One region of the Mesobacillus boroniphilus genome, then DNA from elsewhere that is predicted to be linked to it. Evidence: a T-box and tRNA genes for the amino acid it is inferred to sense, from the RefSeq annotation. Region 1 holds a T-box; the other holds one or more tRNA genes.
The links. The T-box of region 1 lies ahead of ileS (isoleucine--tRNA ligase). A T-box ahead of a tRNA ligase gene usually reads a tRNA of that ligase, here a tRNA-Ile.
Positions count from the first base shown of each region.

Region 2: it has a tRNA-Ile gene. The T-box ahead of ileS (isoleucine--tRNA ligase) is inferred to sense a tRNA for this amino acid. The anticodon was not compared.

Region 1 is NZ_QTKX01000001.1:579,962-587,275, forward strand. Features, by position in the region: gene DYI25_RS02855 (YlmC/YmxH family sporulation protein) at 111-383, shown strand; gene pgeF (peptidoglycan editing factor PgeF) at 452-1,282, shown strand; gene DYI25_RS02865 (YggS family pyridoxal phosphate-dependent enzyme) at 1,282-1,968, shown strand; gene DYI25_RS02870 (cell division protein SepF) at 1,970-2,410, shown strand; gene DYI25_RS02875 (YggT family protein) at 2,416-2,676, shown strand; gene DYI25_RS02880 (RNA-binding protein) at 2,940-3,713, shown strand; gene DYI25_RS02885 (DivIVA domain-containing protein) at 3,805-4,326, shown strand; T-box leader at 4,376-4,619, shown strand; gene ileS (isoleucine--tRNA ligase) at 4,699-7,314, shown strand, end outside.
Region 2 is NZ_QTKX01000001.1:2,552,528-2,559,841, reverse strand. Features, by position in the region: partial or broken rRNA gene DYI25_RS13095 (23S ribosomal RNA) at 1-39, shown strand, start outside; rRNA gene rrf (5S ribosomal RNA) at 183-298, shown strand; tRNA gene DYI25_RS13085 (tRNA-Val) at 309-384, shown strand; tRNA gene DYI25_RS13080 (tRNA-Thr) at 423-495, shown strand; tRNA gene DYI25_RS13075 (tRNA-Lys) at 506-581, shown strand; tRNA gene DYI25_RS13070 (tRNA-Leu) at 622-706, shown strand; tRNA gene DYI25_RS13065 (tRNA-Gly) at 730-804, shown strand; tRNA gene DYI25_RS13060 (tRNA-Leu) at 815-903, shown strand; tRNA gene DYI25_RS13055 (tRNA-Arg) at 930-1,006, shown strand; tRNA gene DYI25_RS13050 (tRNA-Pro) at 1,024-1,100, shown strand; tRNA gene DYI25_RS13045 (tRNA-Ala) at 1,118-1,193, shown strand; tRNA gene DYI25_RS13040 (tRNA-Met) at 1,215-1,291, shown strand; tRNA gene DYI25_RS13035 (tRNA-Ile) at 1,331-1,407, shown strand; tRNA gene DYI25_RS13030 (tRNA-Ser) at 1,424-1,516, shown strand; tRNA gene DYI25_RS13025 (tRNA-Met) at 1,679-1,752, shown strand; tRNA gene DYI25_RS13020 (tRNA-Asp) at 1,756-1,831, shown strand; tRNA gene DYI25_RS13015 (tRNA-Phe) at 1,941-2,013, shown strand; tRNA gene DYI25_RS13010 (tRNA-His) at 2,052-2,127, shown strand; tRNA gene DYI25_RS13005 (tRNA-Gly) at 2,134-2,207, shown strand; tRNA gene DYI25_RS13000 (tRNA-Ile) at 2,211-2,284, shown strand; tRNA gene DYI25_RS12995 (tRNA-Asn) at 2,298-2,372, shown strand; tRNA gene DYI25_RS12990 (tRNA-Ser) at 2,380-2,470, shown strand; tRNA gene DYI25_RS12985 (tRNA-Glu) at 2,474-2,545, shown strand; gene glgB (1,4-alpha-glucan branching protein GlgB) at 3,252-5,210, shown strand; gene DYI25_RS12975 (glucose-1-phosphate adenylyltransferase) at 5,128-6,276, shown strand; gene DYI25_RS12970 (sugar phosphate nucleotidyltransferase) at 6,299-7,314, shown strand, end outside.

The DNA.
Region 1 (7,314 bases):
GACAAAATCGTATAATGCAGGATTGACTGAAGTAATTCATACATCCGTTTCCCCTTCATATATTGTATATAAGGGCTATATTAGCCAAAGTGAAATCCGGAGGGATCTATATGGTTAAGGTGACTGAATTTCAAGTTAAAGATGTCGTGAATGTTTCGGATGGAAAAAGGCTTGGGAATATAGAGGATTTTGAGATCAATTTAAATACCGGTAAAATCGAAGCAGTTGTGATTGGAAGTTCAGGTAAGGTGCTTGGATTCTTCGGAAAGGAAGATGAGGTTGTGATTCCCTGGAGAAATATCCTGAAAATAGGCGAGGATGTCATATTAGTCCGGTATAAAGACAGCGGGGAATATCTCGAGGACAAGGACAGTGATGAGTAACATCGTAATGCTGTTGTATTGCGGCTTGTATGTGATAAACTAGACAAAAAAGTGTGAGGTATAAATTAATGGAGCCATTCATCCTAGAAAGTAAGGAATATTTTAGAATAAAAGAGTGGATGGAGCGTTATCCTGGACTTGAAGTTGGGTTCACGACCAAGAATGGTGGTGTGAGCCAGCAGTATGCTTTTTCGGGTTTGAACTTCGGTTTTCATGTTGGAGACGAGCAGAATGCTGTTTGCGAAAATCGTCTCCTGCTGGCCGATAAGATCTCATTTCCTCTTTCTAGCTGGGTTGGAGCGGAACAAACCCATGATATCCGTATTGCCAAGATCGGGAAGTCTGATCAAGGAAGAGGCTCTGCTTCTTATGATTCTTCTTTTTCAGGAACGGATGGGTTTTTGACAGATGAGCAAGGGATTTTGCTGACGCTTTGTTTTGCAGACTGTGTACCGCTTTATTTTATTGAACCGGAGACAAGATTAATCGGTGTCGCCCATGCTGGCTGGAAAGGCACTGTTCATGGCATTGCAGCCGAGATGGTCAGCAGCTTTCAGCAAAATGGGGCAAAAATAGAAAAAATTTCTGCCATTATTGGCCCATCAATATGCAAAAAATGTTATATTGTTGATGAGAGAGTCGTCAATTTAGTGAAAAATATACTAGATGGTGTCGATATATTACCATATAATCAAGTTAGTGAAGGTCAATATTCTCTCGATTTAAAGGAATTGAACCGTCAGATCCTGTTAAAAGCAGGTGTGGGAGACGGGAATATACATGTGACCGATTATTGCACTAGCTGCCATAATGAGCACTTCTATTCTCATAGACGGGATAAGGGTAATGCAGGCCGAATGATGGCTTATATTGGCTGGAAGGAGGATAGCCATCCATAATGAATGTCAGAGAAAATCTGGAGGTTATCCAGAGTCAAATTGCAGATGCCTGTAAAAAAGTCGGACGCAATCCAGAAGAGGTCAAGATCATTGCGGTTACTAAATATGTTTCACCAGAGCGGGCCCAGGAAGCCATCGATGCTGGTGTCATCCATCTTGGTGAAAACCGGGATGAAGGACTGCTTCATAAAATTGGCCAAATAGAGGACAAGCCGGTCTGGCATTTTATCGGGACGCTGCAAACGAGAAAAGTCAAAAACATCATCGGGCATGTTACATATATTCATTCATTGGACAGGCTTTCACTTGCGAAGGAGATCAACAAGCGATCCGATTCAAAGGTGAGATGTCTTATCCAGGTCAATGCATCCGGCGAAGAAAGCAAGCATGGATTAAGACCGGATGATGTCATAGGTTTTGTACAAGAGCTGCGTCAGTTTCCTAATATTGAAATCAGCGGATTGATGACGATGGCTCCTTTTACGGAGGATGAGCAATTGATCAGGGATTGTTTCATGACAATGAAAAGGCTGCAAGTAGATATACAATCGCTTGAGTATGATTATGCACCATGTAATGAACTGTCAATGGGAATGTCAAATGATTTTCAAATAGCTGTTGAAGAAGGCTCAACAATGGTGCGTATTGGCACTGCCTTGGTAGGCAACGAATCGGAGGTGCAATAATATGAGCTTAAAATCAAAAATTAAGACATTTTTTTTCCTGGAAGATGAATATGACTATAATGATGAGGAAATGCTCGAGGAAGAAACTGAACCTTTCAAGCCCAACAAACAGCCTGTCCAGCAAAAGCAGAATGTGGTAAGCCTGCAGAGTGTACAAAAGTCTTCCAAGGTGATCCTGATGGAGCCAAGAATGTATGCAGAAGCACAGGATATTGCTGACCACTTAAAAAATCGCCGGGCAGTTGTTGTGAATCTGCAACGTATCGAACAGGATCAGGCAAGGCGTATTGTAGATTTCCTCAGTGGAACAGTGTATGCGATCAGCGGGGACATCCAGCGGATCGGCATGAATATCTTCTTATGTACCCCGGATAATGTGGAAGTCACAGGAAATATTTCTGAGCTTATGCAGGAGCGGGATTACCAAGAGTCGAGGTGGTAGATTAAATGGAATTAGTAATAGGTTTAATAGCTCAGTTAGTCGGTCTTTATCAGTGGGCCCTGATTATTTATATTTTCATGTCATGGTTCCCTAATGCCAGAGAAACGACAATCGGCCAATTTTTAGCACGTATTTGCGAACCTTTCCTGGAGCCTTTCCGCCGGATTGTTCCTTCGATCGGCATGATTGATATTTCACCAATCGTTGCATTCCTTGTATTGCGTTTTGCTGTCAGCGGATTGTATCAGCTGGCTGCTTGGTTTTAATAAAGTCAATTCTTGCCTTGCAGGGTCTGGATCAGACCCTGCTTATTTTCTATCAATGTTTTTAAGCAGGCTCTTTTCGTAAAATGTGTTGCTTTCTTAACCAAAAGTAAAATCCGGCACCTGGGTTTTTACGAATGTGAACGTAATCCTTGTTCAGAAGTCTCCTCGAGAAGAGCCCCGATACCGTTAACTATGCGGGAACAAGTACAAGTTCGAAACACAACAATCATGCGAAAACAGCCTAAGTGTAAAAGGAGAGCAAAATGAGTATCTATCAGCATTTCCGTCCTGAGGAACGTGAATTTATCGACCAGGTCATTAATTGGAAAGAATATGTTGAACAAAACTATGCTCCAAAATTGACTGATTTTTTAGATCCGAGGGAGCAGCAAATATTATCCACAGTCATCGGCAAGCATGCTGATGTAAAATGGGAGTTTTTTGGCGGAGCAAAAGGTACCGAGAGAAAGCGGGCATTGCTATTTCCTGAGTATCTGGAAGCTAAAGAAGAGGATTTCCAAATAAAGCTCTTTGGAATCGATTATGCAAAGAAGTTTGTGAATATTGAACACCGTCAAGTTTTGGGCAGCTTAATGTCCCTTGGTTTGAAGCGTGGGAAATTTGGAGATATCCTGATTGATGGCGATGTGGTTCAATTTTTCGCAGCTGAGGAAATCGCCGATTACATCCGGCTTCAATTAGAATCGATTGGCAAGGCATCAATTGGCTTGTCAGAACTTCCATTTGAAAATGCAGTCGCGATTGCTGAGGAATGGAATGAAATGAACACTACAGTCTCTTCACTGCGCCTAGATACCGTCATGTCTGCGCTATTCAATCTTTCAAGACAAAAATCCCAGCTGCTCATTCAGCACGGCCAAGTAAAAGTCAATTGGACAGCGATTGAAAATACTGCATTTGAATGCGGCGAAGGCGATGTCATCTCCGCACGTGGATACGGGCGTGCGAAAATGATCACAATTGAAGGAAAAACAAAAAAAGATAAATATCGAGTTATTGCCGGAAGAAAAAAATAATTATATAGTAATAGAAGAAGGATTTTTAGTTTATTTGTCGAATCATTGCTTTAAGTACATAAAGGATTATAACTTAATGGGAGGTGGCGTCATGCCTTTAACGCCGTTAGATATACACAACAAAGAATTCAATAAGGGATTTCGCGGGTATGATGAAGATGAAGTGAATGAGTTTCTTGATAATGTGATCAAGGACTACGAACTAATTATCCGAGAGAAAAAAGAGCTTGAAGAAAAGCTGAATGAAATGAATTCAAGGCTTGGTCATTTTACGAATATTGAAGAAACACTTAATAAATCAATTGTGATTGCTCAGGAAGCTGGGGAAGAAGTCCGCCGCAATGCGCAAAAGGAAGCGAAGCTGATTATCAAGGAAGCGGAAAAGAACGCCGACAGGATCATCAATGAATCCTTATCCAAGGCACGTAAAATTGCTTTGGAAATCGAAGAGTTAAAGAAGCAGTCTAAAGTATTCAGGACAAGATTCAAGATGCTGATCGAAGCGCAGCTTGATATGCTGAACACCGATGATTGGGATCATCTGCTTGAATATGAATTGGATTCAACAGAATTGAAGGCTTCAGCTAGGGAAGAAGAAGATTCACTGGCTTGACGGAGACACGTTCTTTCGCATATAATTTCATAACAAAGTGCAATACATGACAGAAACGGTGACAGGGACAGTATGGCGTTCCAGTTGCTTGCTTTTCAGCGAATTGGGGATGGTGGAAGCCCATTGCAAGCGGATAGCCAGAAAATCACCCTATAGTTCCGAGCTGAACATCCGGAAAGGATAATTAAGCGCAGGCGTGACATTCGCGTTAAGAATGCTAAGAGGACAGGATGATTAATATCTTGTCTATTTAGGGTGGTACCGCGGGATTAAACAACCTTCTCGTCCCTTTTCAGGGATGAGGAGGTTTTTTTTATTTCCATGATCCGTGTATCTCATGATTGCAACGGTTAATTTAGGAGGATCAATTTAATGGAGTACAAAGACACTTTACTCATGCCGAAAACCGAGTTTCCGATGCGCGGAAATCTTCCGAACAGGGAACCGGAAATCCAGGCCAAATGGGAAGAAATGAGCATCTACGAAAAAGTTCAGAAACACACAGAAGGGCGTCCGCTTTTCATCCTTCATGATGGACCTCCATATGCTAATGGAGACATCCATATGGGGCATGCACTTAATAAAATTCTCAAAGATTTTATCGTCCGTTATAAATCAATGAGCGGTTTCTGCTCTCCGTATGTTCCAGGCTGGGACACACATGGTTTGCCAATCGAGCAGGCACTCACGAACAAAGGTGTAAAACGCAAGGAAATGACGGTCGCTGAGTTCAGGAAGCTTTGTGAAGAGTATGCTTACGAGCAAATCAACAATCAGCGCGAACAATTCAAGCGTTTAGGTGTAAGAGGTGACTGGGAAAACCCGTACATCACACTGAAACCTGAGTATGAGGCACAGCAAATCAAAGTATTTGGCGACATGGCCAAAAAGGGATACATCTACAAGGGCAAAAAGCCTGTTTACTGGTCACCGTCAAGTGAATCTGCACTTGCAGAAGCTGAGATCGAGTATCAGGATAAGCGTTCTGCATCTATCTATGTTGGCTTCCCTGTTAAAGATGGCAAAGGAGTTCTTGATCAGGATGTTGAAATCATCATCTGGACGACAACTCCATGGACGATTCCTGCCAACCTTGGAATTTCCGTCCATCCTGATTTGATTTACGTTGTGGTAGAAGCTGGCGGAAGGAAATTCCTTGTTGCTGAAGAACTTCTTGAAGCAGTTACGAATGAAATCGGCTGGGAAAATACTTCAACAGTTAAGAAAGTTGCAGGTAAAGAGCTTGAAGGTGTCCTTGCAAAACATCCATTATACGGCCGTGATTCACTAGTTATGCTTGGCGAGCACGTTACGACAGATGCTGGTACAGGATGCGTGCACACTGCTCCAGGACACGGGGAAGATGACTTCCGTGTCGGCCAGAAATACGGCCTTGAAGTTTTATGTCCTGTCGATGATAAGGGTGTTATGACATCTGAAGCAGAAGGCTTTGAAGGATTGTTCTATGATCAGGCAAACAAGCCAATCACAGAAAAGCTTGAGGAAGCTGGTGCTTTACTGAAGCTAAGCTTCATCACACACTCATATCCGCATGACTGGAGAACGAAGAAACCTGTTATCTTCCGTGCTACTGCGCAATGGTTCGCATCCATCAAGGATTTTCGCGGTGAATTGCTAAAAGCTGTTGAAGAAACAAAATGGGTGCCAGCATGGGGAGAAACAAGACTATTCAATATGGTCCGTGACCGCGGTGACTGGTGTATTTCCCGCCAGCGTGCATGGGGTGTTCCAATTCCGGTATTCTTCGCTGAGAATGGAGAAGAAATCATCACGGATGAAACCATCGAGCATGTTTCTAACCTATTCCGTGAGCACGGCTCAAATATCTGGTTTGAAAAAGAAGCAAAGGAATTGCTTCCTGATGGCTTCAGCCATCCTGGCAGCCCTAACGGCAATTTTACAAAAGAAACAGATATCATGGATGTTTGGTTCGACTCTGGATCATCCCACCAGGCGGTGCTTGTAGAGCGTGATGACCTCCAGCGTCCTGCAGACTTGTATCTTGAAGGTTCCGACCAGTATCGGGGCTGGTTCAACTCTTCCTTGTCCACTGCAGTCGCAGTAACAGGCAAGGCGCCTTACAAAGGAGTACTCAGCCATGGTTTCGCACTTGATGGAGAAGGCCGCAAGATGAGTAAATCAATCGGTAACGTTGTCGTTCCTGCGAAGGTCATGAACCAGTTGGGTGCTGACATCCTCCGTTTATGGGTAGCATCTGTTGACTATCAATCAGATGTGCGTGTTTCAGACGCAATCCTTAAGCAGGTTGCCGAAGTTTACCGTAAAATCCGTAACACGTTCAGATTCTTACTTGGCAATCTTTCTGATTTCAACCCTGCAACAGATTCAGTGCCATTTGAGCAGCTCCGCGAAGTTGACCAGTTCATGCTCGTAAAGCTGAATAAATTGATCAAATATGTACGCAATGCTTACGACAATTATGAATTTGCAGGCGTCTACCACGCGGTCAATAACTTCTGTACTCTTGATTTAAGTGCATTCTATCTGGATTTTGCAAAGGATGTCTTATATATCGAAGCTGCAGACAACTCAGAGCGCCGCGCAATCCAGACAGTATTGCACGAGAGTCTGCTTGCATTGGTTAAGCTGACTGCACCGATTCTTTCTCATACAGCAGATGAGGTTTGGGCATTCATTCCTTCAGCTAACGAAGACAGTGTCCAGCTGACTGATATGCCTGAAGCGAAGGAAATCGCAAATTCAGAAGCACTTGAAACTAAGTGGAATGCGTTCATGAAGCTTCGTGACGATGTCCTGAAGGCTCTTGAAGAAGCAAGGAACGAGAAAGTCATCGGTAAGTCGCTGACTGCGAAGGTTTCATTATACGTAAACGACAGCACAAAAGAACTTCTGGATTCAATCTCTGAAAACTTAAGCCAGCTGTTCATTGTTTCAGGCTTCGAAGTGGCGGGAAGCTATGACCAAGCTCCAGACGATGCGATCAAG
Region 2 (7,314 bases), 2.0 Mb from region 1:
TGGAGCTGACTGATACTAATCGTTCGAGGACTTAACCAAATTAGATTACTCATTTCTTCTTATTCTTCTTACACATTATCTAGTTTTGAGGGAATAAAGATTTTTCGAAGTGAAATTTCTTTTAAAATTTCTCTTGCAAAATAACTTAAAGTCAGTATAATAGATATTGTCTTTAAAAAATGTCTGGTGACGATAGCGAGAAGGTCACACCCGTTCCCATACCGAACACGGAAGTTAAGCTTCTCAGCGCCGATGGTAGTTGGGGGTTTCCCCCTGTGAGAGTAGGACGTCGCCGGGCAGTTTCAAATGGAGGATTAGCTCAGCTGGGAGAGCATCTGCCTTACAAGCAGAGGGTCGGCGGTTCGATCCCGTCATCCTCCACCAAGATTTTTTTGCACAGTAAAAATAATCTTCATTAACATGCCGGTGTAGCTCAATTGGTAGAGCAACTGACTTGTAATCAGTAGGTTGGGGGTTCAAGTCCTCTTGCCGGCACCTTTTGTACGAGCCATTAGCTCAGTCGGTAGAGCATCTGACTTTTAATCAGAGGGTCGAAGGTTCGAGTCCTTCATGGCTCACCATTGTTTTTTTACGAAAGTAAAATAACATTGAATCAAATATGCGGGTGTGGCGGAATTGGCAGACGCACCAGACTTAGGATCTGGCGCCGCAAGGCGTGGGGGTTCGACTCCCTTCACCCGCACCATTTTTCAAAAAAACATAAAGTTTGCGGAAGTAGTTCAGTGGTAGAATACAACCTTGCCAAGGTTGGGGTCGCGGGTTCGAATCCCGTCTTCCGCTCCATAGTTCTTAAGCCGGGGTGGCGGAACTGGCAGACGCACAGGACTTAAAATCCTGCGGTAGGTGACTACCGTACCGGTTCGATTCCGGTCCTCGGCACCACCAAGTTAGCTAAAATACTAAATAATGCGCCCGTAGCTCAATTGGATAGAGCGTCTGACTACGGATCAGAAGGTTATGGGTTCGACTCCTTTCGGGCGCGCCATTATATTTTCTCTTTATCGGGGAGTAGCTCAGCTTGGTAGAGCACTTGGTTTGGGACCAAGGGGTCGCAGGTTCGAATCCTGTCTTCCCGACCATGCTACTTATATTATATGGGGCCTTAGCTCAGCTGGGAGAGCGCCTGCCTTGCACGCAGGAGGTCAGCGGTTCGATCCCGCTAGGCTCCACCATAAAACTTTAAATAATAATTTGGCGGTGTAGCTCAGCTGGCTAGAGCGTACGGTTCATACCCGTAAGGTCGGGGGTTCGATCCCCTCCGCCGCTACCAAATTTAATCTGGTTGAACCTATTCAATCTAGGATATCCTGGACCTTTAGCTCAGCTGGTTAGAGCAGACGGCTCATAACCGTCCGGTCGTAGGTTCGAGTCCTACAAGGTCCACCATTGCTTATTTTTACACGGAGGTATACCCAAGTCTGGCTGAAGGGATCGGTCTTGAAAACCGACAGGCGGGTAACACCGCGCGGGGGTTCGAATCCCTCTACCTCCTCCATTATTTTATTGAATATTATCGTCGCGGGGTGGAGCAACAAGCGTTACTTCACTGAATATGCTGCGAGTTGTACCGATCGAGTTGCTTCTTGAATAAGCTACCTGAGATCGGGACAGTCCATGCTCACTAAGAGCATAAACAAAATAGTGTGATTTATATCGTCGCGGGGTGGAGCAGTCCGGTAGCTCGTCGGGCTCATAACCCGAAGGTCGCAGGTTCAAATCCTGCCCCCGCAATCTGGTCCCGTGGTGTAGCGGTTAACATGCCTGCCTGTCACGCAGGAGATCGCCGGTTCGATCCCGGTCGGGACCGCCATTTTTATAATTGCCAGCAGCTCAGTCGGTAGAGCAAGTTGCTCACATCTCCGAATAAGCTTCTAGCAAAGGACCTAAACCTATTGGGATTTAGGAAGCAATATTATAGTGGCTCAGTAGCTCAGTCGGTAGAGCAAAGGACTGAAAATCCTTGTGTCGGCGGTTCGATTCCGTCCTGAGCCACCTTATTTAATTTCAATTAATATGCATTTATAGATATGGCGATTGTGGCGAAGTGGTTAACGCACCTGATTGTGGTTCAGGCATTCGTGGGTTCGATTCCCATCAGTCGCCCCATTTTTTGCGGGTGTAGTTTAGTGGTAAAACCTCAGCCTTCCAAGCTGATGATGAGAGTTCGATTCTCTTCACCCGCTCCATAAGGGCCTATAGCTCAGCTGGTTAGAGCGCACGCCTGATAAGCGTGAGGTCGGTGGTTCGAGTCCACTTAGGCCCATTTTTTATATTATTCCGCAGTAGCTCAGTGGTAGAGCACTCGGCTGTTAACCGAGCGGTCGTAGGTTCGAATCCTACCTGCGGAGCCATTTTTATGGGGAAGTACTCAAGAGGCTGAAGAGGCGCCCCTGCTAAGGGTGTAGGTCGGGTAACCGGCGCGAGGGTTCAAATCCCTCCTTCTCCGCCACAAGGCCCCTTGGTCAAGCGGTTAAGACACCGCCCTTTCACGGCGGTAACACGGGTTCGAATCCCGTAGGGGTCATAAGGAAAACTGTTAGCATTCGTGCTAACAGTTTTTTTTTATTTAAGGATAACAAATCAGGATCAATAGCGTTGCCAGGTAGGTACTAGTTAACTTATAAAAATACTTCTGCTTCCCCAGCGTCGCCCCTGATTCCCAGTGAGTTAGTCAAAGCGCGACTTCGAAGACAGAACTCCAAGAGCTGGTGCATGTTAATAATTCTGATAGGTAGGAAAAGAATAGATTCTTTCTTAGTGGATGTTCCCGTAATGTGGCAGGGAAATAGATTACGGAAACATAATTCACGGTTGTATCAAAAATTCCGGAATCCGGTTGAAAAACTCTCTCTCAGCCTTAGTGTCCCTCCCTCAATAACTCTAACCTCTCACTCAAAACAAAAAGCAAGTTATACTTCAAAAATTTTATGAAAACGCTATCATTCCAAAAATGTTTTTCCGCTAATTTTCTCTATCAATCCTTATAAAATCAACGCAACCTTCCCCAAAAATATTATTCTATTTCAATTTTCGTTCTCCAAAATTCGCGCAATTGGAAGATTTAGTACATTGAAGCGCTGCCATTTAGATAGAATTGTCGAATACCGAAATTTGGTGAGAATTATTGTCGAAATATTAAAAAAATGTTTACAAGGAATTTTGGATGAAAACTAGAATACTACTGAAAAAGGGAGTTTTCATAAGTTTTGCAGAAGGCAGGTGGAAGGATCTTGGTGATTAATCCTACAGAGTTTGAATTGCATTTGTTCCATGAAGGCAATCTGTTTCAAAGCTACAATTTATTTGGAGCACATGTCATTAAAAATGGAACTGAAACATATACTCGATTTTGTGTGTGGGCTCCAAAGGCGACTCAGGTAAGGTTAGCAGGTGATTTAAATAATTGGGATGGGAATGGCTATGAGTTTCATAAAGTCAATCAGGAGGGAGTCTGGCAGCTCGCTCTAGAGGGTGATTTGACCGGTACCATTTATAAATATGAGATTGTGACTGCGTCGGGTGAGCACAGGCTCAAATCTGACCCTTATGCGTTTTTCTCCGAATTAAGGCCAAACACGGCTTCGATTGTCTATTCAATGGACGGTTACAAATGGAATGATCAGAAGTGGCTGCAAAAGCGTGAAAAGCGGACTACCCTCGGGGAGCCGATGTTCATATATGAGCTTCATGTGGGTTCCTGGAAGAAGCATGAGGATGGTTCTTTTCTTACATACCGTGAGCTTGTTGATGAGTTGATCCCATATATTGCTGAGCACGGATACACACATATTGAATTATTGCCTCTAACTGAGCATCCGCTCGACATCTCATGGGGCTATCAATCTACTGGTTATTTTTCCGTTACGAGTCGTTATGGACCGCCTCATGATTTCATGTATTTCGTTGATATGTGTCATCAAAATGGCATTGGGGTCATCCTTGATTGGATTCCGGGGCATTTTTGCAAGGATGCTCATGGGTTGTACCAGTTCGATGGCAGCTATGTATTTGAATATCAGCGGGAGAATGATCGTGAAAACCATGTTTGGGGCACAGCCAATTTCGACTTGGGAAAAACGGAGGTGCAGAGCTTTCTGATTTCGAGTGCGCTTTTCTGGTTGGAGAAATACCATATTGACGGCTTCAGGGTTGATGCTGTGGCTAATATCATCTACTGGCCGAATTCGATCCAGGCAGCGAACCAATTTGGAGTGGATTTTTTAAAGAAACTGAACAAAGCGGTCAAGGAGTATGAACCGGGAGCATTGATGATTGCGGAGGATTCGACTGACTGGCCGCAGGTGACGGCTCCTGTGGAGTATGGCGGTCTTGGTTTTACATACAAGTGGAACATGGGATGGATGAATGACACCTTGAAGTATATGGAGGAAGAATCCCATAACAGGAAGCATATACATGATAAAGTCACCTTTTCGCTGCTATATGCATTTTCAGAGAATTTTGTCCTGCCCTTTTCGCACGATGAGGTCGTTCACGGGAAGAAATCGCTTCTTGATAAGATGCCGGGCGATTACTGGCAAAAGTTCGCACAGCTTAGACTATTGCTTGGGTTCATGGCAGCACATCCGGGCAAGAAACTGACTTTCATGGGGACCGAATTTGGACAGTTTTCGGAATGGAAGGACAAAGAACAGCTTGACTGGAATCTCCTCGATTATGAAATGCATGAAAAGATGAACCATTATAATAAGGAACTAATCAAATTGTATAAGCGGTCTAAGCCGCTGTATGAGGTCGATCAAAGCTATGAAGGCTTTGAGTGGATCGATGCTGATAACCGGGACCAGTCGATTTTTTCTTTTATCCGGAAAGGGAAGAATCCTGAAGAACTTCTGGTCATAGTTTGCAATTTTACAGAAAAAATATATAGCGATTATCGAATCGGTGTCCCAAAGAATGGCGAATATCGGGAAATTTTGAACAGTGATGCTACAGACTTTGGCGGTTCAGGAGTTATAAATAAAAAAGTTTTGAAAGCGGAAGAAATAGCCTTTCATGGAAGGCCATATTCTATAGAGATGAGTATTTCTCCATTCGGAATCTCAGTCTTACGTCCTGTTATAAAAAGAAAGGGGAGAAACAATCATGCAAAAGAAGAAATGCGTAGCAATGCTGTTGGCAGGAGGAAAAGGAAGCCGGCTGCACTCACTGACGAAGAATCTCGCTAAGCCAGCTGTCCCTTTTGGCGGCAAATACCGGATCATCGATTTCCCGTTAAGCAACTGCACGAACTCAGGAATCCATACTGTGGGCGTATTGACACAATATCAGCCACTTTTGCTTAATTCTTATATTGGCATTGGCAGTGCATGGGACCTCGACAGGAAGGATGGCGGTGTCACTGTGTTACCGCCTTATGCGGAGAGTTCTGAAGTAAAATGGTATTCTGGTACGGCAAGTGCGATTTTCCAGAATCTGAATTATCTTGATCAGTATAATCCGGAGTACGTCCTTATTCTCTCAGGTGACCATATTTATAAAATGAATTATGAATTGATGCTAGAACATCATATTGAGAAAGGTGCCGATGTGACAATCTCGGTCATTGAAGTTCCATGGGAAGAGACAAATCGCTTTGGCATCATGAATACGGATGCTGAACTTAGGGTCACTGAATTTGAGGAAAAACCGGATGTAGCGAAAAATAATCTGGCTTCGATGGGAATTTATATTTTTAAATGGAGTGTTTTAAGGGAATATCTGATAAGGGATGATCAGAATCCTGATTCCAGCCATGATTTCGGAAAGGATATCATTCCTCTGTTAATCGAAGAAAATATGAAATTATTTGCTTATCCTTTTAAAGGCTACTGGAAGGATGTAGGGACAGTACAAAGCCTTTGGGAAGCGAATATGGATTTATTGGATAAAGATTGTGAGTTGAACCTGTTTGATCAGTCGTGGCGGATTTATTCCGTCAATCCCAATCAGCCGCCGCAATATATTTGCCCAGAAGGAGAAGTAACAGAGTCGCTGGTCAATGAGGGCTGCAAGATCGAAGGGGAGGTTTCCAGAACGGTCGTTTTTCAGGGAGTGACTGTGAAAAAGGGAGCTGTTGTAAAGGAAACTGTTATCATGCCGGATGCCGTTATTGGCCACAACTGTGTAATTGAAAAGGCGATTGTTTCCCCTGGAGTATATGTACCGGATGGAACAATCATAAAGCCAGGCGAGAGCGAGAACGACATCACATTAGTATCGGAAGAAACAATCGGTGAATTGCAATCCAATTGAACCGATTCGGGAGGAAAAAGAAATGAACAAACAATTATTAGGAGTAATAGATGCAACAACCGTTCACGATGATCTCCAGGAACTGTCCATTCACCGGTCGGTGGCAGCGATTCCTTTTGGCGGAAGATACAGGCTGATTGATTTTATCCTTTCCAATATGGTCAACTCAGGTATACAGAGTGTGGCTATTTTTCCTAAATTTCAATACAGGTCGCTGATGGACCATTTAGGGTCAGGCAGGAACTGGGACCTTAATCGAAAAAGGGATGGACTATTCTTCTTCCCTGCGCCTAATCTTGATAAACATTATACGGGAATCGGCACGCTGGACCACTTTGCTGACAACATTGACTTCTTTGAACGGAGTACCCAGGAGTATGCGCTGATTGCGAATTCCTATACGGTTTTCAATATGGATTTCCAGCCGCTGCTTGATTGGCATATCAAATCCGGCTGCGACATCACCGAGGTGCAAAAAGAAGGAAAATCAATGGGCATATACCTCGTGAAAAAGTCGTTGTTGATGGACTTGGTTATGACGCGCAATGAAACCGGCTACTCGAATATGAGGGATGTCGTGACCGATATAGATAGCCAGTTCCATCTCTGCTATTACAATTTTGAGGGATACGCCGCTATGGTTGATACGATTGAAAACTATTTCAGGACCAGCATGGATTTGCTGAAGCCTGAGGTCTGGAAACAGCTATTCCTGAAAGAGCGGCCTATCCTGACAAAAGTAAAGGATGAACCTCCAACCAGATATGATGCCGAGGCATCTGTCCGTAACTCGATGGTTGCCAATGGCGGGATGATTGAGGGTACGGTTGAAAACAGCATCATCGCCAGGGGAGTGAAAATTGGCAAGGGTACAGTCGTACGCAATTGCATCATCATGCAAAAAACGCAAATCAAGGAGAATTGTATCTTGGATTCAGTCATTGTTGATAAGGATGCAAGAATTGAAGCAGGAACAGTGATCACAGCGCCAGCAGAATCACCGGCTGTCATCCGGAAGGGTTCGGTCCAGGGAGTGGG